DNA from 4 places in the Desulforamulus aquiferis genome. Region 3 is predicted to be linked to each of the others. Evidence: riboswitches for the same ligand, from Rfam matches in the RefSeq annotation. Region 3 holds a riboswitch; each other region holds the start of a gene.
What was found. Region 3 has a riboswitch for S-adenosylmethionine ahead of metK (methionine adenosyltransferase). Riboswitches for the same ligand answer to the same signal wherever they lie in the genome.
Positions count from the first base shown of each region.

Region 1: another riboswitch for S-adenosylmethionine. It lies ahead of P6N53_RS01625 (hypothetical protein); the one in region 3 lies ahead of metK (methionine adenosyltransferase).
Region 2: another riboswitch for S-adenosylmethionine. It lies ahead of P6N53_RS02385 (homocysteine synthase); the one in region 3 lies ahead of metK (methionine adenosyltransferase).
Region 4: another riboswitch for S-adenosylmethionine. It lies ahead of P6N53_RS12525 (homocysteine biosynthesis protein); the one in region 3 lies ahead of metK (methionine adenosyltransferase).

Region 1 is NZ_JARPTC010000002.1:108,137-111,243, reverse strand. It holds gene P6N53_RS01630 (homocysteine S-methyltransferase family protein) at 1-804, opposite strand, end outside; gene P6N53_RS01625 (hypothetical protein) at 807-1,490, opposite strand; SAM riboswitch class I at 1,564-1,672, opposite strand; gene P6N53_RS01620 (BaiN/RdsA family NAD(P)/FAD-dependent oxidoreductase) at 1,725-3,002, opposite strand.
Region 2 is NZ_JARPTC010000003.1:3,821-6,927, reverse strand. It holds gene P6N53_RS02395 (lipid II:glycine glycyltransferase FemX) at 1-186, shown strand, start outside; gene P6N53_RS02390 (spermidine synthase) at 188-1,162, shown strand; SAM riboswitch class I at 1,222-1,328, shown strand; gene P6N53_RS02385 (homocysteine synthase) at 1,400-2,680, shown strand; gene metA (homoserine O-acetyltransferase MetA) at 2,707-3,107, shown strand, end outside.
Region 3 is NZ_JARPTC010000032.1:2,308-5,414, forward strand. It holds gene P6N53_RS17530 (glycosyltransferase) at 1-47, opposite strand, end outside; gene metK (methionine adenosyltransferase) at 137-1,327, opposite strand; SAM riboswitch class I at 1,445-1,542, opposite strand; gene P6N53_RS17540 (YlmC/YmxH family sporulation protein) at 1,605-1,865, opposite strand; gene murJ (murein biosynthesis integral membrane protein MurJ) at 1,923-3,107, opposite strand, start outside.
Region 4 is NZ_JARPTC010000019.1:41,889-44,995, forward strand. It holds gene P6N53_RS12515 (UPF0280 family protein) at 1-292, opposite strand, end outside; gene P6N53_RS12520 (NIL domain-containing protein) at 293-694, opposite strand; gene P6N53_RS12525 (homocysteine biosynthesis protein) at 713-1,912, opposite strand; SAM riboswitch class I at 2,003-2,112, opposite strand; gene P6N53_RS12530 (hypothetical protein) at 2,310-2,435, shown strand; gene P6N53_RS12535 (ribose-phosphate diphosphokinase) at 2,702-3,107, opposite strand, start outside.

The sequences.
Region 1 (3,107 bases), on a different contig from region 3:
AAGGAGTGATGCGCCATACTCAACAAAACTGGCTGCATATTGTGCCATTGTTTCCGGCATTTCTCTAAATACGGTTCTTCCATCAACAATCTCAGGCATGCCCGCATTGGGGGATACCAGGATGGGAATGTTTGTGCTTTGGCCCAGCTTTTTAACTACACTTACTAACTGTTTTGGTCCCACCGAGCAGTTAACCCCAATGGCCACAGCCCCTAAGCCCTCGGCCACCACAGCAGCAGTTTCCGGGTCGGTTCCTGTAAAGGTCCTACCTGTTTCATCAAAGGTAAAGCTGGCAACTACCGGAATATCTCCCGCATCTGCTGCTGCCACCAGGGCTGCCCGCATCTCACCAATATCCCCAAAGGTTTCAAAGAGTATTAAATCTACTCCTGCCTCAACCAAACACCTACATTGTTCGTAAAATTGCTGGTAGGCCTCATCAAAGCTTAGAGTCCCAAGGGGCTGCAAGAATTTTCCTAAAGGTCCAACAGAGCCTGCAACCATTGCTCCAAAGGGTTGGGCTGCTTCTTTAGCTAATCTAACAGCAGCAAGATTAAAGTCTCTGACACTATGTCCATAGCCATACTCCTCAAGCTTTGTACTTATTGCGCCAAAGGTATTAGTTGTAATTATATCTGCACCCGCCTCTAAATATAGCCGGTGTATGTCCTTTACAGCTTCGGGCTGACTTACATTCCACTCCTCGGGACACCAGCCTGATGGCAGTCCCTTTTGCTGCAGCAGGGTACCCATAGCCCCGTCCACAACCAGAATTTCCTTTCCTACTCTATCCCTGAAGGTCAAACTTAACCCTCTCCTTCCATTATTCTAACTCGGTATATACAATTTTCTTTTTGGCAGGACATACATTTAACCTGGATAATACTTCTATTAGGACCCCATCCCACCCAAAAGACAAGGGATTTTACCGGCTCCAGTTGGTAATACGGGGTACAATTTATACTTAAATTACCTGCCCCGGCTAGTTCCATGAGAAGTGGTAAATAGGCCAGCTCATTTTCTTTACAGCCGGGAATATACCTTGGTGTGGGGAACAACCCCTTGCTTCGATATTGCTTGGACAATAGATTTACTATCCAATCAGCAACCTCTTGAACTGCAATGTTTCCCACAGAATCAAGTATTATGGCGGTGGTAAAGTTTCCCTGTTTAAATGCTTCCTGTACCTTATTTTCTATAGCTTCTCCTATGGATACTGCTATCACACTAACTCTCTCGATTTTTGTATTATTGAACTTTATACCTGGAAGAGGAATATTATCTCCCCCGGGACCTATCAAATAGCCCTCTAATGATAATTCATAACATGACCAGGCTGCGGTTGGACATAACAGGGATTTTGCCTGTGTAATTACCTCACCAACTATGTTTCCTAGGGGAGAGACTAACGACTCACTATTATCCCCTTGCCCTAGCAGTCCCAGCACCTTATCCAGCCTTATCTCCACCGGCACCTGGGGCAGCAGCATAAGTAACCTCCCGCAAGTAATTTTATATAAAAAAACGCCCATTTAAAGGGCGTAGGTTTAACATCCTTAGCGCACCTCATCTTTCCGAGCTTCAAAAAGCTCCGCAGGAGTTGGCACCGCCGCCATCTTAGGCCGGTTGCCGGGTTTCATTGGGCCAGTCCCTCCACCACTCTTGATAAAGTAATCATTGTCGGTATTTGTTTATTAATCGTAATTTACACTAATTTAGCACTATCAGTCAATACTTTCTAAAGCATGTTTAGCGGCAGCTTCTCCGGCTACATAGCCTGTACTAAAGGCCACCTGCATATTGAACCCTCCCGTATGGGCATCAATATCCAGTATTTCTCCGGCAAAAAAAAGTCCCTTTATCAGTTTGGATTCCATTGAACGGGGATCCACTTCCTTCACTGCTATCCCTCCACCGGTAACAGTAGCCTCATCAATTGATCTGGTCCCTTCAATATTTACAGGCAGTCCTTTTAATAGTAAGGCCAGCCTACGCCAAGTTTCTTTCTGGATCGCTCCCACAGTTACCTGGGGGCTAACCCCGGCCAGCTCTGCCAATACCAGAGCTAGGCGTTCCGGCACCACCGTCGCTAAAGCAGTCTTTAAGATCTTTTTATTTTCCTCAAGGGCAATTTGCCCAAGCCTTCGGGCTATTTCCTCTTGATTTGTGCTTGGGTATAAGTCTATCTCTCCCCTAATGCTTTCTATCCCTGTTTTCTGTTTTTCTATGGACACATACCTTCCTACCCTGAGGGCGCCCGGCCCGGATATACCCCAGTGAGTAAAAATAATGTCCCCCATTTCACAGGCCATTATTTTTCCTTTACCATTATATAGGGTGATTTTTACCGAGGGTAAGGATAAACCCTGAACATCCCTTTCCCTAATCCATGGATCTGAGCATGTTACCGATACCGCTGAAGGAAATAGTTTTGTAACAGTATGGCCCAGCTTTCCGGCTATTTTATAACCATCTCCGGTGCTGCCGGTTTTGGGGTACGAAAGTCCCCCGGTGGCTATCACCGCTGCCTTTGACTTTAGCTCTTTTCCCCCAACCACCACACCGCGGCAACATCCCCACCCTTCAATGAGGGCATCAACCTTTGCCTGGTACTTGATCCTCACACCTAACTTTAATAGATGCTTTTCCAATGCCTCTACCACCTGGGCAGCACTGTTACTTCTGGGAAATACTTTTCCCTGGTTTTCCACCTTAGTCTTAATACCTAATTTATTAAAATAATCCCTTAAATCCTGCCCTGAAAATCTATATAGGCTGCCGAAAACAAACTTCCCGTTACCGGGAATATTGGCAACCATTTGCTCAATATCGGTATCGTTGGTTAAATTACACCTTCCTCCACCTGTTATCAGCATTTTTTTACCTAAGCGTTCATTTTTCTCAAGGAGCAGGGTTTTAGCACCCTTTGCTGCTGCCACAGAAGCGGCCAACATGCCAGCTGGCCCTCCACCCACCACTATTACATCATAGCTATTTTCCATTTCGAACTCACTTCCTATTGTTAATACACTAGTACCAAATATTGTATCACAGAGCATGACGGCTATACATTGGTCTACTAGAGTTAGCAGTTTGTTAAATTACAG
Region 2 (3,107 bases), on a different contig from region 3:
GGTTTTAACCCGGAGGTAGTGGAATTCATCGGGGAGTATGATATGGTTCTAAATAAGGGGATGTATCTTTTTTGGAATCTGGCTGAACCCTTATATCTTAAAGCCTTAGTTAATCTAGGCAAATTACAGCTATTGCTAAAGAAAAATCTAAGCAGGCGACAAAACTGTGATCCAGCGGTGGAATAGAGTGAATTTAATAAATCCCTTAATGTTAAGAAGAATATATCTATTTTTACCCACCCGGTTAAGGGTGCTAATTAAGAATGGATTGTTGCCCCTGATCCGTGGTAGGGTTGTCTTTGAATGCCGCACTTCATTTAATAATCTGCAGGTAATTGATAAAAGGGGTCGGAGGTATTTAGTGTTTTTGGATGACAGGCAGTGCCCCAACCTTCAATTTCCGGAGCATTTTTATCAAAGCTATATGTCCCTAGGGGAACATAGGGACAATTCCCCCCCCTATGCGGGCTATTGCCATTTGGGGCATTTGTTTAACCCGTCCATTAAGAGTGTTTTAATGGTTGGTTTAGGAGGAGGGGTAGTACCAAGGCAGTTCTTAGATATCTATCAAGACATTAAAACCCTTAAGGTCTTGGAGATCGACCCGGTGGTAGAGCAGGTAGCCAGGAACTATTTTAAATTGCCCGAGGACAAAAGACTAGCAGTCTCCATAGGTGATGGCAGAGAACTAATGGAACAGGAACAAAGCAATTATGACTTGATATTAATGGATGCCTTTCTTTCAAAAACCATTCCCTTTCATTTAGCAACGGTGGAATTTTTTCAATTGGTTTCTGCAAAGTTAAATGATAGGGGAGTGGTTTTGATGAATGTTTTTGGCTCCCTTTTAGGTCAACATTCAGGTGTTTTAAACAAGGTATTGGCCTCTTTGAAGATTGTATTTGAAAATCTATATATGATTCCTGACATGCCAGACCAGCCGGAAAGGCTTCAGAGTGTCATTGTAGTTGGATGTAAATCTTCTGAAGTGAACGAGGAGACAGTTATAACCAGGACTAAAAAACATGGCAATTTAGTGTGTGGTTATTTAACGGATATTAATTTGGTGATTGGAAAACTTCAAATTGTGGATTATATGACTAAAACCGATATTCTAAGAGATAAGGATAAGCCAGAATCCGGAATGCTTAATTTATATTAAGTATTGACACTGTTATTTAGGGAAAATATAATAATAGCCATAGAATTGAATAGCAATTACTCTTATCCAGAGTGGTGGAGGGAAAGGCCCTATGAAACCCGGCAACCGGTCAGCTTAAGCTGACAAGGTGCTAATTCCTTCAGGACATAGTCCTGGCAGATGAGAGAGGACGGTTTAAAGCACCCCTTCATCTGTGAAGGGGTTTTTATTTTTTATCTTAAGAAGGAGGAATATCTTATGAGTAATGAAAAATTAGGATTTGAGACCTTGGCGCTACATGCCGGGCATAACCCAGATAGTGAAACCCTATCCAGGGCTGTTCCCATTTATCAGACTACTTCGTATGTTTTCAAGGATTCCGAACATGCGGCTAACTTATTTGGGTTGAGAGAAGAAGGACATATTTATACACGCATTGATAACCCAACCACTGATATTCTAGAGAAGAGATTGGCTGCCCTTGAAGGAGGGGTTGGAGCATTAGCCTTTGCCTCTGGCCATGCTGCCATCACAGCTGCAGTTTTAAACATTGCAGCTGCTGGAGATGAAATAGTATCCTCAACTAATCTTTATGGCGGCACGGTGAACCTCTTTACCCATACTTTCTCCAGATTAGGCATCAAGGTTAAGTTTGTTAATCCTGAAAATCCAGACGAATTTAAAAAGGCAATCAATGACAAAACCAAGGCCGTTTTTGCAGAGATTATAGGCAACCCCAAGTGCGATGTATTGGATATTGAGGCGGTAAGCGCCATTGCCCATGAAGCAGGAATTCCCTTGATAATTGATGGTACCTTTGCCACACCATATCTTTGCCGACCCTTAGAATACGGGGCAGATATAGTTATTCACTCTACTACTAAATTTATAGGTGGTCACGGTAATAGTATCGGAGGAGTCATTATCGACTCAGGTAAATTTGACTGGACACAAAATAATAAATTTCCGGGACTGACCAGCCCAGATCCCAGTTATCACGGAATAACTTACACTAAAGATGTGGGTGCAGCTGCCTATATTGTTAGGGCCAGGGTTCAGCTACTCAGGGATTTTGGTGCATGTATCAGCCCCTTTAATTCCTTCTTATTACTGCAGGGCATAGAAACTCTGGCTCTAAGAATGGATAGACATGTAACTAACGCTCAGAAGGTGGCTGAATTTCTGGCAAATCACCCTAAGGTAAGTTGGGTTTCCTACCCTGGACTGTCTAACCATCCATCCCACAGCCTGGCCAGTAAGTATCTAGCAAAGGGTGCGGGGGCAATTCTAACCTTTGGCATAAAAGGCGGGGTGGCCGAAGGGAGAAGGTTTATTGATAGCTTAAAAATATTCTCTCATTTAGCCAATGTGGGGGATGCCAAATCTTTAGTAATTCACCCGGCCTCCACTACACACAGTCAGCTTTCTGAAGAAGCACAGCGTAAGGCAGGAGTTTCTCCTGAACTGGTACGATTGTCCATCGGGTTAGAGAGTGTTAAGGATTTATTGGAGGACTTGGACCAGGCATTAAGGGCTTAAGGCTACAGTAGAAAAGGAGATAAATTATGCCCATAAAAATTCCAGATAACCTTCCCGCTAATGATATATTAACCGGGGAAAATATTTTTGTTATGACCGAGACTAGGGCTGTTCATCAGGATATTCGGGCTTTAAGGATTGCCATATTGAACCTTATGCCCACAAAAATAACAACGGAAACTCAATTGCTAAGACTTTTGGGAAATACGCCACTCCAAGTGGAGGTAGAACTTCTCCATACCCGGACCCATATTTCTAGAAATACACCCCTGGAGCATATGGCTCATTTTTATAAGACCTTTGACCAAGTCAAAGAGCAAAAATTCGATGGTTTAGTAATAACAGGTGCACCGGTAGAACACATAGATTTTGAGCAGGTTGACTATTGGCAAGAACTTCAAGAGATTATGGAATGGTCAAAGCATCA
Region 3 (3,107 bases):
TAGCAAGCCAGAATAACCACCAGCAAAACTTCCAGAGTCTGATACATAAAAAACACCCCCGTGCTGTAGAGTATGTTTATTACTCCACCGGGGGTGTGTAGTGTCAATGTGGTAAATAAAGGCTATAGAGCTAGGTTTACAAACCTGCCTCTGCCCTAAGTAAACCTGCCTTATCGGTACGCTCCCAGGGTAAATCCAGATCCAGACGGCCAAAGTGGCCATAGGCAGCAGTTTGCCTATAAATTGGCCGACGTAAATCCAAGCTCTTAATGATACCCGCAGGACGCAGGTCAAAATGGCGGTTAATAAGCTGAATAATCAAGTCATCACTAACCTTGCCTGTGCCAAAGGTCTGCACCCGTACAGAAACCGGGTGAGCCACACCGATGGCGTAGGCCACCTGTACCTCGCAGCGGTCCGCAAGTCCGGCAGCCACCACATTCTTAGCCACATAGCGGGCAGCATAGGTGGCTGAGCGGTCCACCTTTGTGGGATCCTTACCGGAGAAGGCACCACCGCCGTGACGGGCACGACCGCCATAGGTGTCGACAATGATTTTACGTCCAGTTAGTCCAGCATCCCCATGGGGGCCGCCAATTACAAAGCGTCCCGTTGGGTTGATGAAAAAGCGAGTATTGCTGTCAATCAATTCAGCGGGTAGCACCTGATGTGCTACTACTTCAATCATATCCTTGCGAATGGTGGCTAAATCCACCTCAGGGTGGTGCTGGGTAGAAATAACTATGGTGTCAATCCGGGATGGCCTATCACCATCGTATTCTACAGTAACCTGGGTCTTACCGTCGGGGCGCAGATACTCTACCATTCCATTCTTGCGAACCTCGGATAGACGGCGGGCCAGCTTATGGGCCAAGGCAATGGGCAAGGGCATTAATTCAGGTGTTTCATTGGTGGCGAAGCCAAACATCATCCCTTGATCCCCTGCGCCAATGGCCTCAATTTCTTCCTCACTCATTTCACCGCTCTTTGCCTCAAGGGCCTTGTCCACACCCATGGCAATGTCCGGGGACTGCTCATCAATGGCGGTAAGGACCGCACAGGTATCTCCATCAAAGCCATACTTTGCCCTGGTATAGCCAATGTTTAAAATAGTCTCCCTGGCAACCTTGGGAATATCAACATAGCACTGGCAGGAAATTTCTCCCCCAACTAATACCAGTCCTGTGGTTACAAAGGTTTCGCATGCTACCCTGGCATTGGGATCCTTAGCTAAAATAGCATCAAGGACAGCATCAGAAATCTGGTCAGCCACCTTATCGGGATGACCCTCGGTAACAGATTCAGAAGTAAATAATTTTCTGCTCAAATGGATTCCCTCCCTGTATTTAACTTTCCCTGTCATTTTAAAATTAAACACCAAACTGCAACACAGCCAAAAAACAAACCCCTCCATATGGGAGAGGTTATTTAATCAGCCATAATAACCTCATCTGTCAGGAAATAGCTTCCCGCAGGAATTGGCACCTTACGTGAGGTTGCCGGGTTTCATCGGGCCAGTCCCTCCACCTCTCTTGATGAGCGATTCAGTTAGAAATTTACCAGATTTATTTTAGCAAAGCAGTTACTTTATGTCAAACAAAGTTTTAATCTTGGTAATACCGGCGATCCATGGGCTGTAGATCTACCAAAATGGCATCCAAACCAAATTTGCTGACCAGTTCCCAGGGAATCACCATATCTTTACCCGAGCGCATCAGCCCGAAATATTTGCTGGGGGCCTGCAATACCAGAGCAATGACCTTGCCGGTTTCCATGTCGATATGTAGGTCCTTTATCGGTCCTAGCTTAGCCCCATCGGACAAGTTGACAACATCCTTGGTTTCCAGTTGTGTTGCCTTAATCATGGCTGTCACCTCCTTATCCCATGCTATGCGGCATAGAATAATTTGGTGCGGCTTTAACTAGCCCCGGGATGGACCCAGGCGTTTTAAAAGCTTATTGGCATAGGTAGAAACCAGTACAGTCTCCTCCATTTTCAAAGTAAAGACTGCCACTAAGAAAATTGCAACACCGGCAGCAATCCCAGCCCCAACCTGCAGGGCCAGACCCAGGGTGCCTAGACCCGCCAATAAGCCGGAGGCATAATAGCTGACACCCCAGGCCCCAGCGGCCATAGCTGCAGAAGCAGCCGCCACTTGCCCAAAGAATTTAAAAATACCGGCATCCCACATGCCAGGAATTCTTTTATTTAGATACCAGGAAAGCATAACAGTATTTAATAAGGATGCTAGAGAATTGGCCAAAGCCAGGCCACCGTGCTTCAGGGGCCCGATAAATAGAAGGCTCAAAATAACATTTACTACAACGGTGACTCCCATGAGCTTTACGGGTGTCTTGGTATCCTGGAGGGCATAAAAGCCCCTGGTCAAAATAATATTGGCAGCCTGCCCCACCAGGCCAATGGAATAAAACAACAAAGCAATGGCAGTCATCTCGGTGGCCCGGGCATCAAATTGGCCCCTTTCAAAGAGCAGCTTAATGATGGGATAGGCCAACACCAGAAGTCCCACACCGGCTGGCAATGCAAAAAGGGTCACCACCCGAAAGGCCCCCCGTACCGTTTTGGCCAGTTCCTCATACTTGCTCTCGGCAGCCATCTTAGTAATGGAAGGGTAGAAAGCGGTACCCACCGCCAGGACAAAAAAACCTATGGGCATTAAAATAAGTCTATTGGCAAAATTCAAGGCTGAAATGCTGCCCTCGGCCAGACCCGAGGCCAAAATCCGGTCAATGATTAAGTAAATCTGGTTGAGGGAAGTGCCTATGGCCACCGGCCCCACCAGGTACATAACCTTGCGTACCCCTGGGTGGCGCCAATCGGTGGAAAATTTGAACCTAAAGCCCTGCTGCCTGAGCTTAGGAACCTGGATCAGGGCTGCCAGCACAAAGCCCCCCACCGTGCCTACCGCCAGTCCCTCAACTCCATACCAGCCTCCCAGGGTCAGGGCAGAAATGATAATGACAAGGTTAGTAACACTGGTACTTAAGGCTGGAATGGCAAAGACCTGATTAGCATTAAGGAGCCCCTGAAAAACCGTAGCCAACCCATAAAAAATAAGTATGGGCAGCATAATCACAGTCAAGCG
Region 4 (3,107 bases), on a different contig from region 3:
GCCCTACCCCTGCTGCTCTGGCTGCTTCGGCCATCTCAATAGCCAGTTTCGGAGCTCCCTCCAACATTTCGTGAGGCTTTAGAGTCTTTTTAAACTGGGGATCCCGCTGAATGTAATCTTCCAGGTACTTTCTCTGTTCCTGTACTAACACTTCGATCCAAGAAACAAGTTCTGGACTAAAGCGGTCTCTCCGAACACCAATATCCAAATCCGTTTCCTGAATGCTAACTTGGAAATGCACCAAATCAGCCTGCTTGTGCAGGTTACGATAGGTTCGCTGGATATATTCCAATTAGATCCTTACCTCCATTGCCCTTAATGGGCAAACCTTTAAACAATGTAGGCAGACAACACACTTATCACCATTGAATTTCACTTCCATTGAGGGACGCTCCATAAAGAGGGCCCCAGCAGGGCAGTGAACCGTGCAGGCCCCACAACTGGTACACCTATCATTGTTGCGAACTACTTCCTGATTTAAGGGGTGTACCGTAATTCCCTGATTGCGAAGGTATTCAATACCTTCCTCATATCTTTCCCCGTCCAGGTCTAAAACCATGGTTCCTTCCAGGTGAGGATTTATCTTTGCCTTTACTATATTAACCACTAAGTCATAATCTTTAACCAAGTGATATATTATTGGACGATCTGAAGTTGTAGAACTAAAACGCAGTACAATTTTATGCGGTGCCATATCAATCCGCTCCCTTCTTTATCTTATATCCAGAGGTTTAGCTGTTAGGCCTGCTGATGGTCCGGGTAGTAATTGTACAGGCTCTCCCAATTGGAAATCTCCCTTTTGAATCCAGGTTTTCAGGAGACCGGCAATTTCCCTAGCCTTTGGATAACTGGAAAGGGGTGCAGTGGCCACTTCCTTGCCTTCAACAGTTATTTTACCTGACTTAAGCTGTGCATAACTTACCAGTCCCAGGTTACCACCCACCCGGTTGGGATAATTTTCGCTGTAATCTACCACCGGAGCGTGCAGTTCCTCATCAGAAAGGGCAGCAAATTTTAAAATTTCTTCATTTAGAATCGGTATCGGAATACCTAAACCAACTGTCAGTGTTGCTCCATAACCCTGGAAACTGGTACCCCTGAGCCATTGGGCTTTCATTTGCTTAAGATCACCCATTACAGAAAGGGTTCCGCCGGCTGAACCAACTATATTTCCCTCACTGTCTTTGAGCCATCCAGGGAAATGCTGGGTACCATTCCAAACCACATAGCCAACTCCACCGCCTAGAAATATTCTTGTTCCGATGCCAATGGTAGCAAAGTTGGGATCCTTCATTAGGGGACTTAATTGCCCTGAAGTTGAGTAGGTGGCATTCCCCAACCGTGGCTTCAATGTCCCCATATAGGTATGGATGGTTTTATCACTCAGGTTTACAGCACAGTTATAGTTTTGGTAAGCATTTCTTGGATTGAATAGGATGGCCTCATTAATCTGATCCAAAGTAATGGTGGTTTCAATCTCCTTGCGGGGATAGCAATCGGTCCCATAGGAAAGGGCCTCTAGCTTAACCTCCTTACCGCTTACCAAATCTTCAATTACATGGCCTCCACCATAACGAAACTCCCCTGGGTAATTACTGTTGGTGGGATCATCCTCGGGAACCTCAGTAACCCCCATGTAAGCATCTACTGCAGCAATACCCGTATAAGCAGGAACATTGTTCAGCCAAACTTTCTGCATCCTAATACGGGGATTGGAATGACCAAAGTTTAAAAACGCACCCGAGGAACACATTGGACCAAAGGTACCGGTGGTAACTACATCCACCTGGGCGGCAGTTTTGGCCAGCCCTTGCTCCCGGACTTTTTCAATTACCTCTTCAGCAGTTACAACAACCGCCTTGCCCTCTTTAATTCGGGCATTAATTTCAGCATAGGTACGTTCCACACCCATTTATATTTCCTCCTTCGTGCTCCCTTGCCCGTGTACAAAATAAACCTCTTCTTTACACAGAAGAGGTTTAACGATTTTATCGCTGCACACCTCTTATCTGTCAGAAGATATACTTCTGCAGGAATTAGCACCTGTCCGGAAAATCACCGGATGGTTGCTGGGTTTCATAGGGCCAGTCCCTCCACCTCTCGGGATAAGAGCACATTATTAAATTAAGTAATTTAAAGTTTACCAACCAACCAATTCACTGTCAACAGGTTTTTTTATGGAATAATTTACCCCAAGCCAAGTGTCAGCTTCATTAATAATCCTTGACTATCATGAATTAAAGTCCCTGTATACATCTTCTGAATCTATCACACCCTAAATAAAATAACGAAACAGGGGGTGATTTAATTTGAGCAACCATCATGAAGAGGATCTCAGACCTGATTTATTAGAAACCGGAGCCTTCGATGGCAATTATCAAGGCGAGGATAGTGAAGAGCTAAACACCATCTTTTACCATTATTGGTCTAGGTGACGGGTTTGTTGAAAAAGATACAATTGGGTTTTAATAATCCCGAACAGCGACATTCGAAGCAGTGGAAACAGCGCTTCGCGAAGCTGAGGATGCGAAAATGGGTGAGCGGACATGGACGTCCGCGAAAGCCTGAGGTAAACACGATGTTTACTCGAAGGCGGCCCATTTTCGCCCGAAGTGAGGGATTATTAAAACCCGAATATAGGTAGTTTTTCGACAATCTGCAAAACCCGCCACCCCCTTTGGGGTGACGGGTTTTGCTTGCCTTATGAGAAAAGCTTGCTTACAGAAAGGTCTTCATGGATACGAATAATGGCTTCTCCCAGCAGCGGAGCCACTGAGAGCACTTTAATTTTATCAATCATCTTTTCCGGTGGCAAAGGAATGGTATTGGTAATAACAACCTCTTTAATAACAGATTCCTCTAACCTTTGGATGGCTGGCCCTGACAGCACAGCATGGGTACAGCAAACATAGATTTCTTTGGCTCCACGCTCCATCAGAGCGGCAGCTCCCTTAGTTATGGTTCCGGCCGTGTCAATGATATCATCAATCATAATTACTGACTTTCCTTTGATGCTGCCAATAATGTTGGTAACCTCAGCCACGTTAGGCTCTGGGCGACGTTTATCAATGATCGCCAGGGGAGCTCCAATCCTTTCGGCCAAATCC